Syntrophotalea carbinolica DSM 2380: one gene and its partners. The protein of the gene in region 1 binds, or shares a complex with, the protein of each later gene. Links are inferred from orthologs where the notes say so. Each region holds a gene or a part of one and is shown in the gene's direction. Other genes may lie near its edges.

Region 1 (4,895 bases):
TTCGCGGCGCTTCAATCCCTGCCAGCAAACGCATGAGGGTCGACTTGCCGGCCCCGTTGGCGCCGACCAGTGCCACCCTTTCTCCGCGCTCTATATGCAAAGACACATCCTGCAATACGCTTAGGGTGCCGTATCCGTGCTCGACATCCTCCAACTCCATAGCCTGGCGGCCGCCCTTGGGCGGAGCCGGGAATTTAAAAGCAATGCTTTTGCGCTCGGGAGGCACATCGATACGTTCGATCTTTTCCAACTGCTTGATCCGGCTTTGTACCTGGGCCGCTTTGTTGGCCTGATATCGGAAGCGGTTGATAAAAGACTCGATGCGGGAAATTTCTTCATCCTGACGCACCCGCGCCGCCCGCAGGGCCGTAATGCGCTGTTCACGCGCAGTCAGATAGGCGCTGTAATTACCCGGATACTCGGTCAAGGCGCCATTCCACAGTTCAACGATACGATTGACTACCCGATCGAGAAAAAAGCGATCGTGAGAGACCAGCACCACGGCAAAAGGATAATCGGACAGATAATTTTCAAGCCAATCCCGGGCTGGCAGATCGAGATGATTGGTCGGTTCATCGAGCAACAGCAGATTGGGACGCTGCAACAGCAGTTTGGCCAAAGCGATACGCATCTGCCAACCGCCGGAAAACTCCTCGCAGGGTTTTTGCCAATCGTTCTCGGCAAACCCGAGCCCACCCAGCACCCTGCCGATCTCCGCCTCCATGGTATATCCGCCACGATGCCGAAAAACGTCCTGCACCTCTGCATAGCGTTCCAACAGAGTCGACGGGCTGTCCTCGCCAATCTGAGCCTCCAGGGATCGCAACTCGGCTTCCATGGCGAGAAGGTCCGCAAGAGCCGACCGCACCTCCTCAAAGAGGCTTCGCCCGTCATGCACCAAGCCGTCCTGAGGCAAGTAGCCGATGGTTGTCTGGCGGGCGGTTTGCAGCTCGCCGCCATCAAGATGCACCTCTCCGGCAAGAATTCGCAACAGGGTGGTCTTCCCCGTACCGTTCTCTCCGCAAAGGCCAATACGATCAGCAGGCCGGATATGCCAGTTGATACCGGCAAATAGACGCCTGTCCCCAAAATCCTTTATAATATTTCGCAGTTGCAGCATGGCCCTTTTTATAGCACAATAGACGCTCAGGGAAAACCTCGAAACAGACGAACAACCTTCCGGAAGTTTCCGTGATTGGGTTCGCCGGTCTTTTTATCCATACACCCGTTTCGACCTTCGAGGTTTTCCGACCGTTTTCAAGTAATGCTGTCGGGCAGATCGCCCTGGCTATATACGAGAATCAACGACCTTTCCGGGCCGAGTTCACCCAGCGGGCTGCGCTGCCATTTCGGGCAGTCGAAGCGACCGTCCGGTGCGGATAAGTCGACCAGCCGGCAATCTGCCGGTCATCATCCATTTTAATGGTTGTCGTCCGCGACAGCCGGAAGGATTTTTATGACAAAAAAAATGCTCATCAATGCCACCCATCCGGAGGAGCATCGGGTTGCTATTGTCGAAGACGGAATTCTGTCAGAACTCGATATCGAAATTTCCGGCAAGGAGCAAACCAAAGGCAATATTTACAAGGCCGTTGTAGCCCGCGTCGAAACGGGATTGCAAGCGGCCTTTGTCGATTATGGAAGCGAACGTCTCGGGTTTCTTCAGATCGGCGAAATACACCCGGCTTTTTTCAAGGAAGCCGAAGGACGGGTGGAGGCCGGCAAACGCCCACGCATCAACGATATCCTGCGGCGCGGCCAGGAAATCCTGGTACAGATCGTTAAAGAGGAACGCGGCACCAAGGGAGCCGCCCTGACGACCTACCTTTCGCTACCCGGCCGTTACATGGTCCTGATGCCCGATTCGGACACCAAAGGCATATCGCGCAAAATCGAAAAAGAATCCGACCGCAAAAAGCTCAGGGAACTCATGGACAGCCTCGAGATCCCCGAGGAAATGGGCTACATTGTCCGAACCGCCGGCAGCACGCAGAAAAGAACCGACCTCAAACGCGATGTCGACTATCTGCTGCGCCTTTTCAATAAAATCCAATCCCTTTCCGACAGCACCAAGGCACCGTCCCTGATCTATAAGGAATCCAATCTGGTCATTCGCTCCATTCGCGACTATTTCAGCGACGATATGGATGAAGTGCTGGTAGACGACGCCAAGGTCTCCACCGAAGCACGGGACTTCTTCCAGGAAGTGATGCCCGAATATGCCGAACTGGTAAAACTGCACCAGGAGCGGCGGCCGATTTTCGCCCGCTACCAGATCGAAGATCAGATCGAATCCATCGGTAAAAACAAAGTCATGCTCCCTTCCGGCGGGTCCATAGTCATCGACTCCACCGAAGCGTTGGTGGCCATCGATGTCAACTCCGGCAAAATGGCCAGCGAGCAAGGCGTGGAAGCCACGGCCTACAAGACCAACCTTGAGGCCGCGGTCGAAACCGCCCGGCAATTGCGACTACGCGACCTAGGCGGGCTGGTTGTTATCGACTTCATCGATATGCGTGACCGAAAGCATATACGCGATATTGAAAAAACCCTCAAAGAGGCCATGAAAACCGATAAGGCCAGAGTCACTATCGGGCGCATCAGCCAATTCGGCCTGCTGGAAATGAGTCGCCAACGCATCAAGTCCGCCCTTGCCGCCGCCTCCTTCGAGGTCTGCCCGCATTGCAATGGCAGCGGCAAAATCAAGACGATAGAAGCCCAGTCCCTGGGATTTTTGCGCCGCATTCACACCGGCCTCGCAAAAGGCCGTATCGGACGGGTGGAAGCCACGGTGCCCCTGGATGTCGCCAGCTATCTGCTCAATAACAAACGCGTCGAATTGATGGCTATCGAGCAGAAAAACGACGTCAGCATTCACATCAAAGGCTGCCCGGATTACATGAACGGCCAAGGCGAAATCGACTTCCATAAACGGGAGAAGGAAGAGACCCAGGCCACCGCCTATATTGAAGCCAGCCAGGTCATGTCCGAAACCAACAATGCGCAGCAGGATTCCACTACGGACACCGAGGAAAAACCTGCGAAACGCAGACGCCGCCCCCGCAGACGACGCAAATCGTCTGCCGCAACTCCCGTATCGGAGCCCTCTACCCTGACAACAGAATCAGAGGAGCAACAACCGGCTGCAACCCAGGACGCTGCAGAATCGCAACCGATGGCAACAGATACGGAAGTCGCTCGGGAAGTCAGCGAAAAAACCGCTGAACCGGTATCAACCGAAGCGACAGAGCCCGCTGAAAAAACAGCCGAGCCGGCATCGGCCGCGGAGGAGCAACCGCAGAAACCGTCCCGACCGCGCAGCCGCTCCGGCCGCCGCAAACCCGCTACAAAAAAAACCGAGGCCAAACCTGAGGCCAAACCTGAGGCCAAACCTGAGGCCAAACCGGAAGCCAAACCGGAAGCCAAACCGGAAGCCAAACCGGAAGCCAAACCGGAAGCCAAACCGGAAGCCAAACCGGAAGCCAAGCCGGAAGCCAAACCGGAAGCCAAACCGGAAGCCAAACCGGAAGCCAAGCCGGAAGCCAAGCCGGAAGCCAAGCCGGAAGCCAAGCCGGAAGCCAAGCCGGAAGCCAAGCCGGAAGCCAAGCCGGAAGCCAAACCGGAAGCCAAGCCGGAAGCCAAGCCGGAAGCCAAGCCGGAAGCCAAGCCGGAAGCCAAGCCGGAAGCCAAGCCGGAAGCCAAGCCGGAAGCCAAGCCGGAAGCCAAGCCGAAAGCCAAACCGAAGGTCGAGTCGGAAGCCCAGTCAGAGGCTATGCCGGAAGCCAAGCCGAAAACAACCCGGCGCGCTCCGAGCAGAAGTCGGACCAAAACCAAAACAAAAACCGAAACTGCGGAAAGCAACACTTCGGCGACGGGTACCGAGACGGACACACCTTCTGAAAAGGATGAAAAACCCGCGGAAACCAAGCCGCCTGCAAAGCGTGCCCGAGCACGGCGTACCACCAAACCGACGGCAAAAACAGCGACACAGGCCAGCGATGATGTTTCGCCCGCTGAAAAGGATGAAACCGCCAAAGCAACTGAAACTGCCGCACCGAAACGTCGGACAAGGGCCAGAAAAACAACAGCCAAAACCGTAAAATCCGGCGACGACGCCAGCTCCGTATCTGCCAGCAATGCGGAGGAAGCTGAAAAGAAAAAACCGACCCGCCGGCCCCGTAAGCCGGCAGCGAAAGCGGTTGAAGAATCCAAAAAGGCTGAAACGTCCGAGGATTAAAGACAGACACCGTTTCCCATGCAAAAAGGCCGCAGCAACCGCTGCGGCCTTTTTGCATGTAACTAATCAATTTTTACGGGAAGACCTTAAGAACACCACCAGGGCCCCTTCCCCGCCATACCGTGCCGGGGCCCGCCCCCATTCAGCAACCCAGGCCCTGGCTTCGCGAGAAAGATACTTTTCCATATCGTCGCGCAACACGGGCCCCTGTTGCGAGCCTTTGCCCCGTCCCGTTATGATAAGAACGGTTTTATAGCCTTGATAGACGCCATCCTCGAGAAAATAACGTACCTTTTGTCGAGCGTCTTCACGTGTGGCACCATGCAGATCAAGTTGGGCCTCGGGAACAAGTTTACCCTGACGCAGTTGACGCATGCGGCGCGGCGCGGCGAGCGGTTCCTCCTGCACCGGAAGCTCGTCCCGAAAAACGCTGTCCATATTACCAAGAGCTGCCAGAAACAGTTCCTGATCCGTAGTGGGAGCAGCGTCTTTTTCCGGTGCCGTCTCTTCAGGATCTGTCTCCCGGGGTAAAGGTCGCTGGGCCGTACCCGCATCACGTTTCTCGACCCTCAACATCTTCATTTCCCGTTCGAACAGCTCTTCATCATCGATTTGGTCTTCAGGTACTGTCACGGGAACCTCTTTGGCCGTTTTGCCG
Region 2 (4,546 bases), 930 kb from region 1 along the record:
CAGCGGCAATACCGCGTCGGCAGCATCCCGCTGTTTTTTTTCCGTCAGCGCTTCATCGGGCACGAGCAGATCGCGCGGAGCTTTGACATTGCGCTGAGCAATGTCGCCCGGGCGATAAAAGCCGGGGATAAAGCTGCCTTTGGGGATAACGATAAAAGCGATCAGGATACTCACCAACAACAGCAAAAACTTCCGCTGGGTGGCCGAATCCGTAAAAATCTGGCGGTTCATAAAGGCAAAAACGGATTTACCCTTACGCACATTGCCTTCCTGCTTACGATCAGTCTTGCCGGTCATGACGATCCGTTTCTCCTCCGCTTGCCTTCGAAGCTGCAGGCCGTTTGCGCTTCCGGTCGTAAGCCTTGACGATGGCTTGAACGATGGGATGGCGCACAACGTCGCGATCGGAAAAATAGTTAAAATGAATACCTTTGACCTCCCGCAACACTTCAGCGGCTTCGAGCAGCCCCGACCTGCGTTCGTTGGGAAGATCGATCTGGGTAATGTCTCCGGTAATCACAGCCCGACTGCCGAATCCGAGACGCGTGAGGAACATTTTCATCTGCTCGGCGGTGGTGTTTTGCGCCTCGTCGAGAATGACGAAAGCATCGTTGAGGGTTCGTCCCCGCATAAACGCCAGCGGCGCCACTTCGATGACCCCCTTGTCGATATACATCTGCCCCCGGTCGTAATCGAGCATGTCGAAAAGGGCATCGTAAAGCGGCCGCAGATAGGGATTGACCTTCTCCGCAATATCTCCGGGCAAAAAACCCAGCTTTTCGCCGGCTTCGACGGCCGGGCGTACGAGCACGATACGCGCCACTTCCTTTTTCAACAGAAACGACACGGCCATGGCCATGGCCAGATAGGTTTTACCGGTACCCGCCGGGCCGATACCGAAAACAACCTCGTTGCGGCGAATGGCATCGATGTAGGCTTTTTGAGCCAGGCTTTTGGGGGAGATGATTTTTTTACGGGCGGAGATGCAAACGGTATCGAGGAAAATATCCTTCAATCGGGCCTTGCCGTCGGCACTGAGGATGCGTATGGCATAATCGACATCGGGAGGGTAAATAGGGTAATCGGCTTGCAACAAGCCATAAAGTTCTTCCACCAGGCGTTGAGCCAGTGCAACCTGATGCTCGTCCCCGGAGATGTGCAGCTCGCCCCCTTTGGAGGCGATACGCACCCCCAGAATTCGTTCGATCTGCTTCAGATTGGTATTGGCTTGACCGAAAAGGAGGTTCGCCAGCCGTTGATCTTCGGCCACAAACCTCCCGCGGAAATTCCGTGTACTCAAAAAGTATCCTTTATCCTTGGTGCGATTGATGGTTGAATCCGTGCGCAAAGATCCATCAGATGATGGAAGCAACAGACACGGACACAACACGACAGACGCTGCAACCACCCTGCTCTATCAGCGCATCGAAATGCACGGAGCACACATAACTTGCGAGGTTATGTCATCTTGGACGAAGGGGGCCAACGTTTTCAATGGTTCGGGTTGTGCTTTTATTTCCCATCCTTTACCACTTATCGTCCGCCAAAATCAATCCTTTTCAAGCGATACGGCAATCTGGCGAGCCTAAAAAAGGGCTTCCAATTCGGAGCTAATGTGCTATAAATGTGTCGGTCACCAGACCGCCATGAATTACTGTTAATCTCATTTCCATTCATCCTTAATCCTATATTCAGAGGGGCTTGTCATGAGCGAAATTGTTGATATTTATGCCCGCGAAATCCTCGATTCGCGGGGAAATCCCACCGTGGAAGTTGAAGTTTTCCTGGAAAGCGGCGCCATGGGCCGCGCTGCCGTGCCTAGCGGTGCCTCCACCGGCGAACGTGAAGCACTGGAAATGCGTGACGGCGATGCTGCCCGTTACCTGGGCAAAGGTGTGCTCAAAGCCGTGGATAACGTCAACAACGTCATTGCCGCCGAGCTGCTCGGCTGGGAATCGACGGAACAAACCGCCCTTGATCAAAAACTGATCGAACTCGATGGCACCGAATTCAAATCGACCCTGGGCGCCAATGCCATGCTCGGCGTATCCCTGGCCTGCGCCAAGGCATCCGCCGAAGAACTCGGACTGAGCCTGTATCAGTACCTGGGCGGCCCGAATGGCCGGGAACTGCCTCTGCCCATGCTTAATATCCTCAACGGTGGCGCGCATGCGGACAATAACGTCGATATCCAGGAATTCATGGTCATGCCCGCCGGCGCCGATTCCTTCAAGGAAGCGTTGCGCATGGGAGCCGAGATTTTCCATGCCCTGAAATCGGTACTTAAAAAACGCGGCTACAATACCGCGGTCGGCGATGAAGGCGGATTCGCACCCGATCTGAAGAGCAACGAGGAAGCCCTCGAAGTCATCATGGAAGCGATCAAGGCTGCCGGATACAAACCGGGCGAGGACGTACTGCTGGCCCTCGACGTCGCTGCTTCCGAACTCTACGCCGACGGCAAATACAATCTGGCCAACGAAGCCCAGCCCCTCAAAACGGCTGCCGAGCTCACCGATTTCTACGCCGACCTGGTCGATCGGTACCCCATCATCTCCATCGAAGACGGCATGGCCGAAAACGACTGGGACGGCTGGAAGATTTTGACCGACAAACTCGGCAAACGCATCCAGATCGTCGGCGACGACCTGTTCGTCACCAATACCAAGATCTTCAAGGAGGGCATCGATAAGGGTATCGCCAACTCCATCCTTATCAAACTGAACCAGATCGGCACTCTGACCGAAACGCTGGAAGCCATCGAAATGGCCAAACGCGCCGGGTACACCGCTGTTGTTTCCCACCGCAGCGGCGAAACCGAAGACACCACCATCGCCGACCTGGTCGTGGCCACCAATGCCGGCCAGATTAAAACCGGCTCTGCCTGCCGCACCGACCGCGTATGCAAATACAACCAGTTGCTGCGCATCGAAGATCAGCTTGGCGAGGCCGCCTGCTTCAACGGCAAGGATGTTTTCTACAACCTGCGTTAAATCCGTCGTATTGCCAATGATCAACGTCAAAAGGCCTGTGAATATTCACAGGCCTTTTGACGTTTCCGGGGGCAGATAACGATATGTTTTACCGTTGACCAAACTACCAGGCCCCTGCGACTACGGCGATCTGTACCGTCATGACCGGGGGCGCCATTGAATTTGCCGTGGCCATCGCCCCTTGAAGTGGCGCTTCAACCTTTTGCGGCAGGGACATTGCAGAACAAAAGTCGCCTCTCTGGGTCAGTCCGCAAAACCTGCCTTCAGCCTTCTACCGCCCCGCCGGCCAGTTCCCCCTGCAATACATGATCGCCATCCGGATGCGCGGCAGGATCGTCCTGCACTTCGATGCCGGTTTCACGCAACACCTCATCCACCCGAGTGCGATCAAGCACTTCCTCCTCCAGCAGAGCGTCCGCCAGCTTTTTCAATACCGGCAAATGGTTGGCAATAATCTCGTCGGCCGCCTGTTCCCCAGCCTTCACGACTTTTTCGATCTCCTGGTCGATGATCCATGCCATATGCTGGCTGAAGGCGTTATCGCTGGCCAGTTTACGCCCAAGAAAAGGATGCTCCTCGCCGCGATTGATACTCATGGGACCCACACGTTCGCTCATCCCCCATTGGCAGACCATCTTTTCGGCCAGGTCGGTCGCCTGTTTGAGATCGTTTTGCGCACCGGTGGAATATTCCTCGAAAATGGCCTTTTCGGCGGCGCGTCCGCCGAGACTCACAGCAATGCGGGTCATCAGATAGGAACGTGAGTAATGATAGCGATCATCCACAGGCAGTTGCTGCGTAACCCCAAGCGCCTGGCCCCGCGGGATAATGGATACTTTGTGAATAGGATCGGCACCGGGACTCAGACGAGCCAGCAAAGTATGACCGGCCTCGTGATAAGCGGTGATGCGCTTTTCCTGTTGCGACATCACGAGCTTACGCTCGGTACCCATCAGGACGCGGTCCTTGGCCTGCTCGAAATGCTGCATGGTTACCTTCTGAGCGTTTTCACGCGCTGCAATCAAAGCCGCCTCGTTGACCAGATTTTCCAGGTCGGCACCACACATGCCGGGGGTGCTGCGCGCAATGATCTGAAGATCGACATCCTCGTCAATCGGTACCTGCCGGGTATGAACCTTGAGGATTTCCTCCCTTGCACGCCAATCGGGTCGTTCCACGGTCACCTGCCGGTCAAAACGCCCCGGCCGCAACAAAGCAGGATCGAGCACATCCGGCCGGTTGGTAGCGGACATGACAATCACTTCATCGTGGGCCTCGAAACCGTCCATCTCCGACAACAATTGGTTGAGGGTCTGTTCGCGTTCGTCATTGCCGCCACCGAGTCCGGTCCCCCGGGAACGACCAACAGCATCCAGTTCATCGATAAAAATAATGCTCGGAGCGTTCTTTTTAGCGTTGTTGAACAGGTCACGCACCCTGCTGGCACCCACCCCGACAAACATTTCAATGAACTGGGAAGCGGAAATGGTAAAAAAAGGCACCTCCGCTTCTCCAGCCACAGCCCGCGCCATAAGAGTTTTACCGGTTCCGGG
Region 3 (4,521 bases), 540 kb from region 1 along the record:
ACCAGCGATCCGGGACACATCGATGCGCAGTCTGTAGCCGATGTCTGTCATAGCATGGTTGGCAGTTACGATCAGATGCCTCCTATGTATTCGGCGCTGAAAAAGGATGGGGTGCCGCTATATAAACTCGCCAGGCAAGGTGTGGAGGTCAGCCGCAAACCCAGACGTATCACGATTTTTGATCTGCAATTATTGGCTGTCGAGCCTCCGAATATCACCTTCGATGTGCATTGTTCGAAGGGGACTTATGTTCGTACTATCTGCCATGATATCGGTGTTAAACTCGGTTGCGGCGCACACTTGACAGCTCTGCGACGTCTGCGAAGCGCTCCTTTTGACGTCAAGGAAGCCGTCACCCTGGAAGCCATTGAATTGATGGCTCCTGAGGATCGTCCGGAACTGCTTTTGTCGATTGCCGAAGCGCTTCGGGAATATCCGTCCCTGAATGTTTGCCCGGAGGGTATAAAACGTCTTGGTTACGGCATTCCTCCCACGGCGGATATGATAGCGGATACAATCGATTTCGAAGAGGGAACCCAGGTTTTACTTGTGGGTCCCGGGGGAGCGCTCGCCATGGCGACATACGTGCCTTCGAGGGCGCGGGAAAGCCGTGGCGATTTTGAGTTGTTGCGGGTTTTTAATGATGGCGGTAGCTCTTAATTGCGCTTTACACCACCACGTAACTATGCTATTTAAATTACGCTTTATAACGTTATAATAACCATTTAGGTTGAATTTCAACACGAAAGGAGGTGGCAAGGTGCTGGCCACTGAAAAAAAGCAGGAACTCATCGATCAGTATAAACGTCATGAGGGTGATACAGGTTCTCCTGAGGTACAGATTGCTCTGCTGTCAGAACGCATTACTTATCTGACCGAGCATTTTCGGACTCATAAAAAAGACCATCACTCGCGTCGAGGTTTGCTGAAGATTGTCGGGCAGCGTAGACGTCTTTTGGATTATCTCAAAAGCAACGATGTCGAACGTTACCGTGCAATCATAAAAAGTCTCGGTATCCGCAGGTAGTATAGGGCAGCACGCTTCCCGTCGATGTTGGGAGGCCTGCTGCCTGAGTTTTTTGTATGCTATTGGAGGTTGTCCGGAGAGAACAGCCGATCCGCGTGGATGAGCGGCTGTTGTTTCAGGCCAGTCTCCTTTAGCCGTTTAAAGAGAATGTTTTTGTGAGGTACTGAAGATTAAGGTTTAACCTCTCAAGCAAAGGAGCATAATTTGGCTTATCAAAAAGTAGAATGTCAGTTCAATGGGCAGACACTTACCCTTGAAACCGGCAAAATGGCCCGTCAGGCCGATGGTGCCGTGGTTGTCAGCTTCGGCGGCACCAAAGTTCTGTGTACTGCCGTCAGTGCCAAGCAGATGCGCGAAGGACAGAGCTTTTTCCCTCTTACCGTCAATTATCAGGAAAAATTTTATGCCGGTGGCAAAATTCCCGGCTCTTTCTTCCGCCGGGAACGTGGCGCCACTGAGCGCGAAACCCTGGTGTGTCGTCTGATCGACAGACCCTTGCGACCTCTTTTTCCTAAAGGATATATGTTTGAAACCCAGATCATGCCGACTGTGATCTCGGTTGACGAACAGAACGATCCCGACACCTTGGCTATGGTCGGCGCTTCCGCTGCCATCGCCGTATCCGACATTCCCTTCGACGGGCCTGTTGCTGCCGTTCGTGTCGGTCGTGTCGAAGGTAATTTGATCGCCAATCCGACCATTGAGCAGCGAGCCGAAAGCGATATGGATATTATCGTTTCCGGTTCCCGCGATGCCATCATTATGGTCGAGGGCGAAACACGGTTTATCAGCGAGCAGGAAATGCTCGATGCGCTGTTCTTCGCTCATGAGGCGATTCAGCCTCTGATCGATGTTCAGCTTGAACTGGTCAAAATCGCCGGTAAGGAAAAACGCGAATTTTCCGTGCCGGAAATCGATCCTGCGGTTGTGGAAAAGGTTGCGGAACTGGCAGAAACCCGTCTGTCCGAAGCTGTTAAAATCCGTACCAAGCAGGACCGTTATGCTGCTGTGGCAGAAATCAAAACGGAAATACTGGAAACCCTGGCCGCCGATTTTGAAGATCAGGAAGACGATATAAGCGAGGCTTTCGGCAATTTGCAAAAACGCCTTGTGCGTCAGATGGTCGCTCGCGACAAGGTCCGTATCGATGGCCGCGACAAGAATACCATTCGTCCGATTACATGCGAAATCGGTCTGTTGCCCCGCGCCCATGGCAGTGCCTTGTTTACCCGGGGAGAAACGCAGGCGTTGGTGGCTGCAGCCCTTGGTACCTCCAAAGACGAGCAGCGCATGGACAATGTGCAGTCTATGGAATTTAAAAAATTCATGCTGCACTATAACTTTCCGCCGTTCTGCGTAGGCGAAACCAGCATGCGCCTGTTTCCCGGACGTCGTGAAATCGGCCATGGTATGCTTGCCGAGCGCTCTATTGCGCAGGTGTTGCCCAACCACGATGACTTCCCCTATACGCTACGCGTTGTCTCCGATATCCTGGAGTCCAACGGCTCTTCTTCCATGGCCAGTGTCTGCGGTGCCTCTCTGGCGCTGATGGATGCCGGTGTACCTGTCAGCGAAGCCGTTGCCGGTATCGCTATGGGGCTGATCAAAGAGGGCGATGATATCGTCGTTCTTTCGGATATCCTTGGCGACGAAGACCACCTTGGCGATATGGACTTCAAGGTCACCGGTACCCGTGAAGGGATCACCGCTCTGCAGATGGATATCAAAATTAAAGGTGTCAGCAAGGAAATCATGCAGCAGGCACTGGAGCAGGCCAGGGAAGGTCGTCTTCACATTCTGGATAAAATGGCGGAAGCCATCACCGCTCCGCGGAGCGATCTGTCGCCCTACGCGCCGCGCATCACGACCATACAGGTTAAACCGGACCAGGTGCGTACCGTTATCGGACCGGGCGGGAAAAACGTTCGCGGAATTATCGAAGCAACGGGGTGCGCCATCGATATCGAAGATGATGGCCGTATCAACATCGCTTCGGCGGATGGGGATGCCTGCAAGGCCGCCATCAAAATGATCCGGAATCTCACTCAGGAGGCCGTTGTCGGCAAGCTTTATATGGCGACCGTCAAAAAGATCATGGAATTCGGTGCGTTTGTGGAGATTTTCCCCGGCACGGAAGGCCTGGTGCATATTTCCGAACTGGCCAAGGAACGTGTCAAAAAGGTCACCGATATTTTGCAGGAAGGTGATCAGGTTCTTGTTAAATGCCTGGATATCGACCGGCAAGGCAAGATCAAGTTGTCTCGTAAGGAAGCCTTGGGGCAATCCCTGCCGGAAGAAGGGTAAGCCAAGGTATTATGGTTCAAAAATCTGTCCTGGATAATGGCATCCGTATTATTACCGAACGCGTACCCGGAGCTTATTCGGCTACGGTAGGTTTTTGGGTCGAATGCGGGTCGCGCCACGAATCGTCTGAACAAAGCGGCGTGTCTCATTTTCTGGAACACATGCTGTTCAAAGGGACAGTTACCCGTAGCGCCCCGTCCATCGCCAAAGAAATAGATGCGGTGGGCGGGGCCCTCAATGCTTTTACCAGTTGCGAATATAGCTGTTACTACGCAAAGGTCGCAGGGCGCCACCTGTCCATGGCGGTGGATCTGCTTGCGGATATCATTCTTAATTCGGTATTCGATTTCGACGAACTGGAGAAAGAGCGGCGGGTTATTCTCCAGGAAATCCACATGCTCGAAGATTCGCCCGAGGAGTGCATTCATGAAATGTTTACGCACTCTTTCTGGCAGGAGCATCCCCTGGGCCGGCCTATCGCCGGATCGGTCCAATCGGTACAATCACTTGAACGCAGAGACCTCCTCGCGTATCTCGAAAAATTTTATTGTGGCAGCAATCTGATCATTTGCGTGGCCGGCGATGTTCAGCATGAAGATCTGGTTGAACAGATCTCCCGTCTTGCCGGCGACCTCCCTGTCGGTTGCAAAAGCGCCGCAGGTTCCCCACCTCTCACGCATTCAACGATTCAGGTAGCGCATAAAGACATTGAACAAGTTCATTTCTGTCTGGGGACCAGAGCGCCCGATCAACGTCACGGTCAGCGTTTCACCGGTAATATACTGAATACCATGCTCGGGGGCAGCATGAGCTCCCGACTGTTTCAGACCCTGCGCGAAGAACGCGGCATGGCATATTCCGTTTACAGTTATCTGACATCCCATTCGGATTCGGGTGCCTTGGTGGTCTATGCCGGAACCTCTGCTTCCGAAGTCCAACATGCCATCAATATCGTGCTCAGGGAGTTGTCGCGTTTTCAGCACCATGAGGTGAATCCCGAGGAATTACAGGCGGCGAAGGAACTGATCAAAGGTCAGTTCATGCTTTCGCTGGAGAGTACCGAAAATCGTATGACACGGCTCGCCAAGAATGAAATCTATCTGGGGCACGTTCAGACTCCCGACGAGATTGTCGAACATGTGCAGCAGGTTACGGGTGAGGACATTCTGCAGTTAACGGGAAAATATCTG

The links.
Region 2: the proteins of PCAR_RS11225 (region 1) and eno are in contact, whole or in part, in a solved structure (PDB 2FYM), measured with the Escherichia coli proteins. The link is inferred for Syntrophotalea carbinolica DSM 2380 from one-to-one orthologs.
Region 3: the proteins of PCAR_RS11225 (region 1) and pnp are in contact, whole or in part, in a cryo-EM structure (PDB 9QH0), measured with the Escherichia coli proteins. The link is inferred for Syntrophotalea carbinolica DSM 2380 from one-to-one orthologs.

The regions. Positions count from the first base shown.
Region 1 is NC_007498.2:2,368,898-2,373,792, forward strand. Bases 1,126-4,437 are described here. They hold PCAR_RS11225 (Rne/Rng family ribonuclease), read left to right. Parts: upstream 1,126-1,456; coding sequence 1,457-4,237; downstream 4,238-4,437. Other genes in these bases: PCAR_RS17900 (Smr/MutS family protein), read right to left, coding at 4,304-4,437. Also shown: PCAR_RS11220 (ABC-F family ATP-binding cassette domain-containing protein), read right to left, coding at 1-1,120; more of PCAR_RS17900, read right to left, coding at 4,438-4,895. UniProt on the Escherichia coli protein: Endoribonuclease that plays a central role in RNA processing and decay. Required for the maturation of 5S and 16S rRNAs and the majority of tRNAs. Also involved in the degradation of most mRNAs.
Region 2 is NC_007498.2:1,441,880-1,446,425, reverse strand. Bases 887-3,849 are described here. They hold eno (phosphopyruvate hydratase), read left to right. Parts: upstream 887-1,706; coding sequence 1,707-2,993; downstream 2,994-3,849. Other genes in these bases: ftsH (ATP-dependent zinc metalloprotease FtsH), read right to left, coding at 3,257-3,849; PCAR_RS06990 (PhoH family protein), read right to left, coding at 887-1,270. In the rest of the region: PCAR_RS06995 (HD family phosphohydrolase), read right to left, coding at 1-297; more of PCAR_RS06990, read right to left, coding at 281-886; more of ftsH, read right to left, coding at 3,850-4,546. UniProt on the Escherichia coli protein: Catalyzes the reversible conversion of 2-phosphoglycerate (2-PG) into phosphoenolpyruvate (PEP). It is essential for the degradation of carbohydrates via glycolysis.
Region 3 is NC_007498.2:1,824,526-1,829,046, forward strand. Bases 844-3,781 are described here. They hold pnp (polyribonucleotide nucleotidyltransferase), read left to right. Parts: upstream 844-1,231; coding sequence 1,232-3,331; downstream 3,332-3,781. Other genes in these bases: rpsO (30S ribosomal protein S15), read left to right, coding at 844-1,027; PCAR_RS08725 (M16 family metallopeptidase), read left to right, coding at 3,343-3,781. In the rest of the region: tRNA pseudouridine(55) synthase TruB, read left to right, coding at 1-660; more of rpsO, read left to right, coding at 761-843; more of PCAR_RS08725, read left to right, coding at 3,782-4,521. UniProt on the Escherichia coli protein: Involved in mRNA degradation. Catalyzes the phosphorolysis of single-stranded polyribonucleotides processively in the 3'- to 5'-direction. Also involved, along with RNase II, in tRNA processing.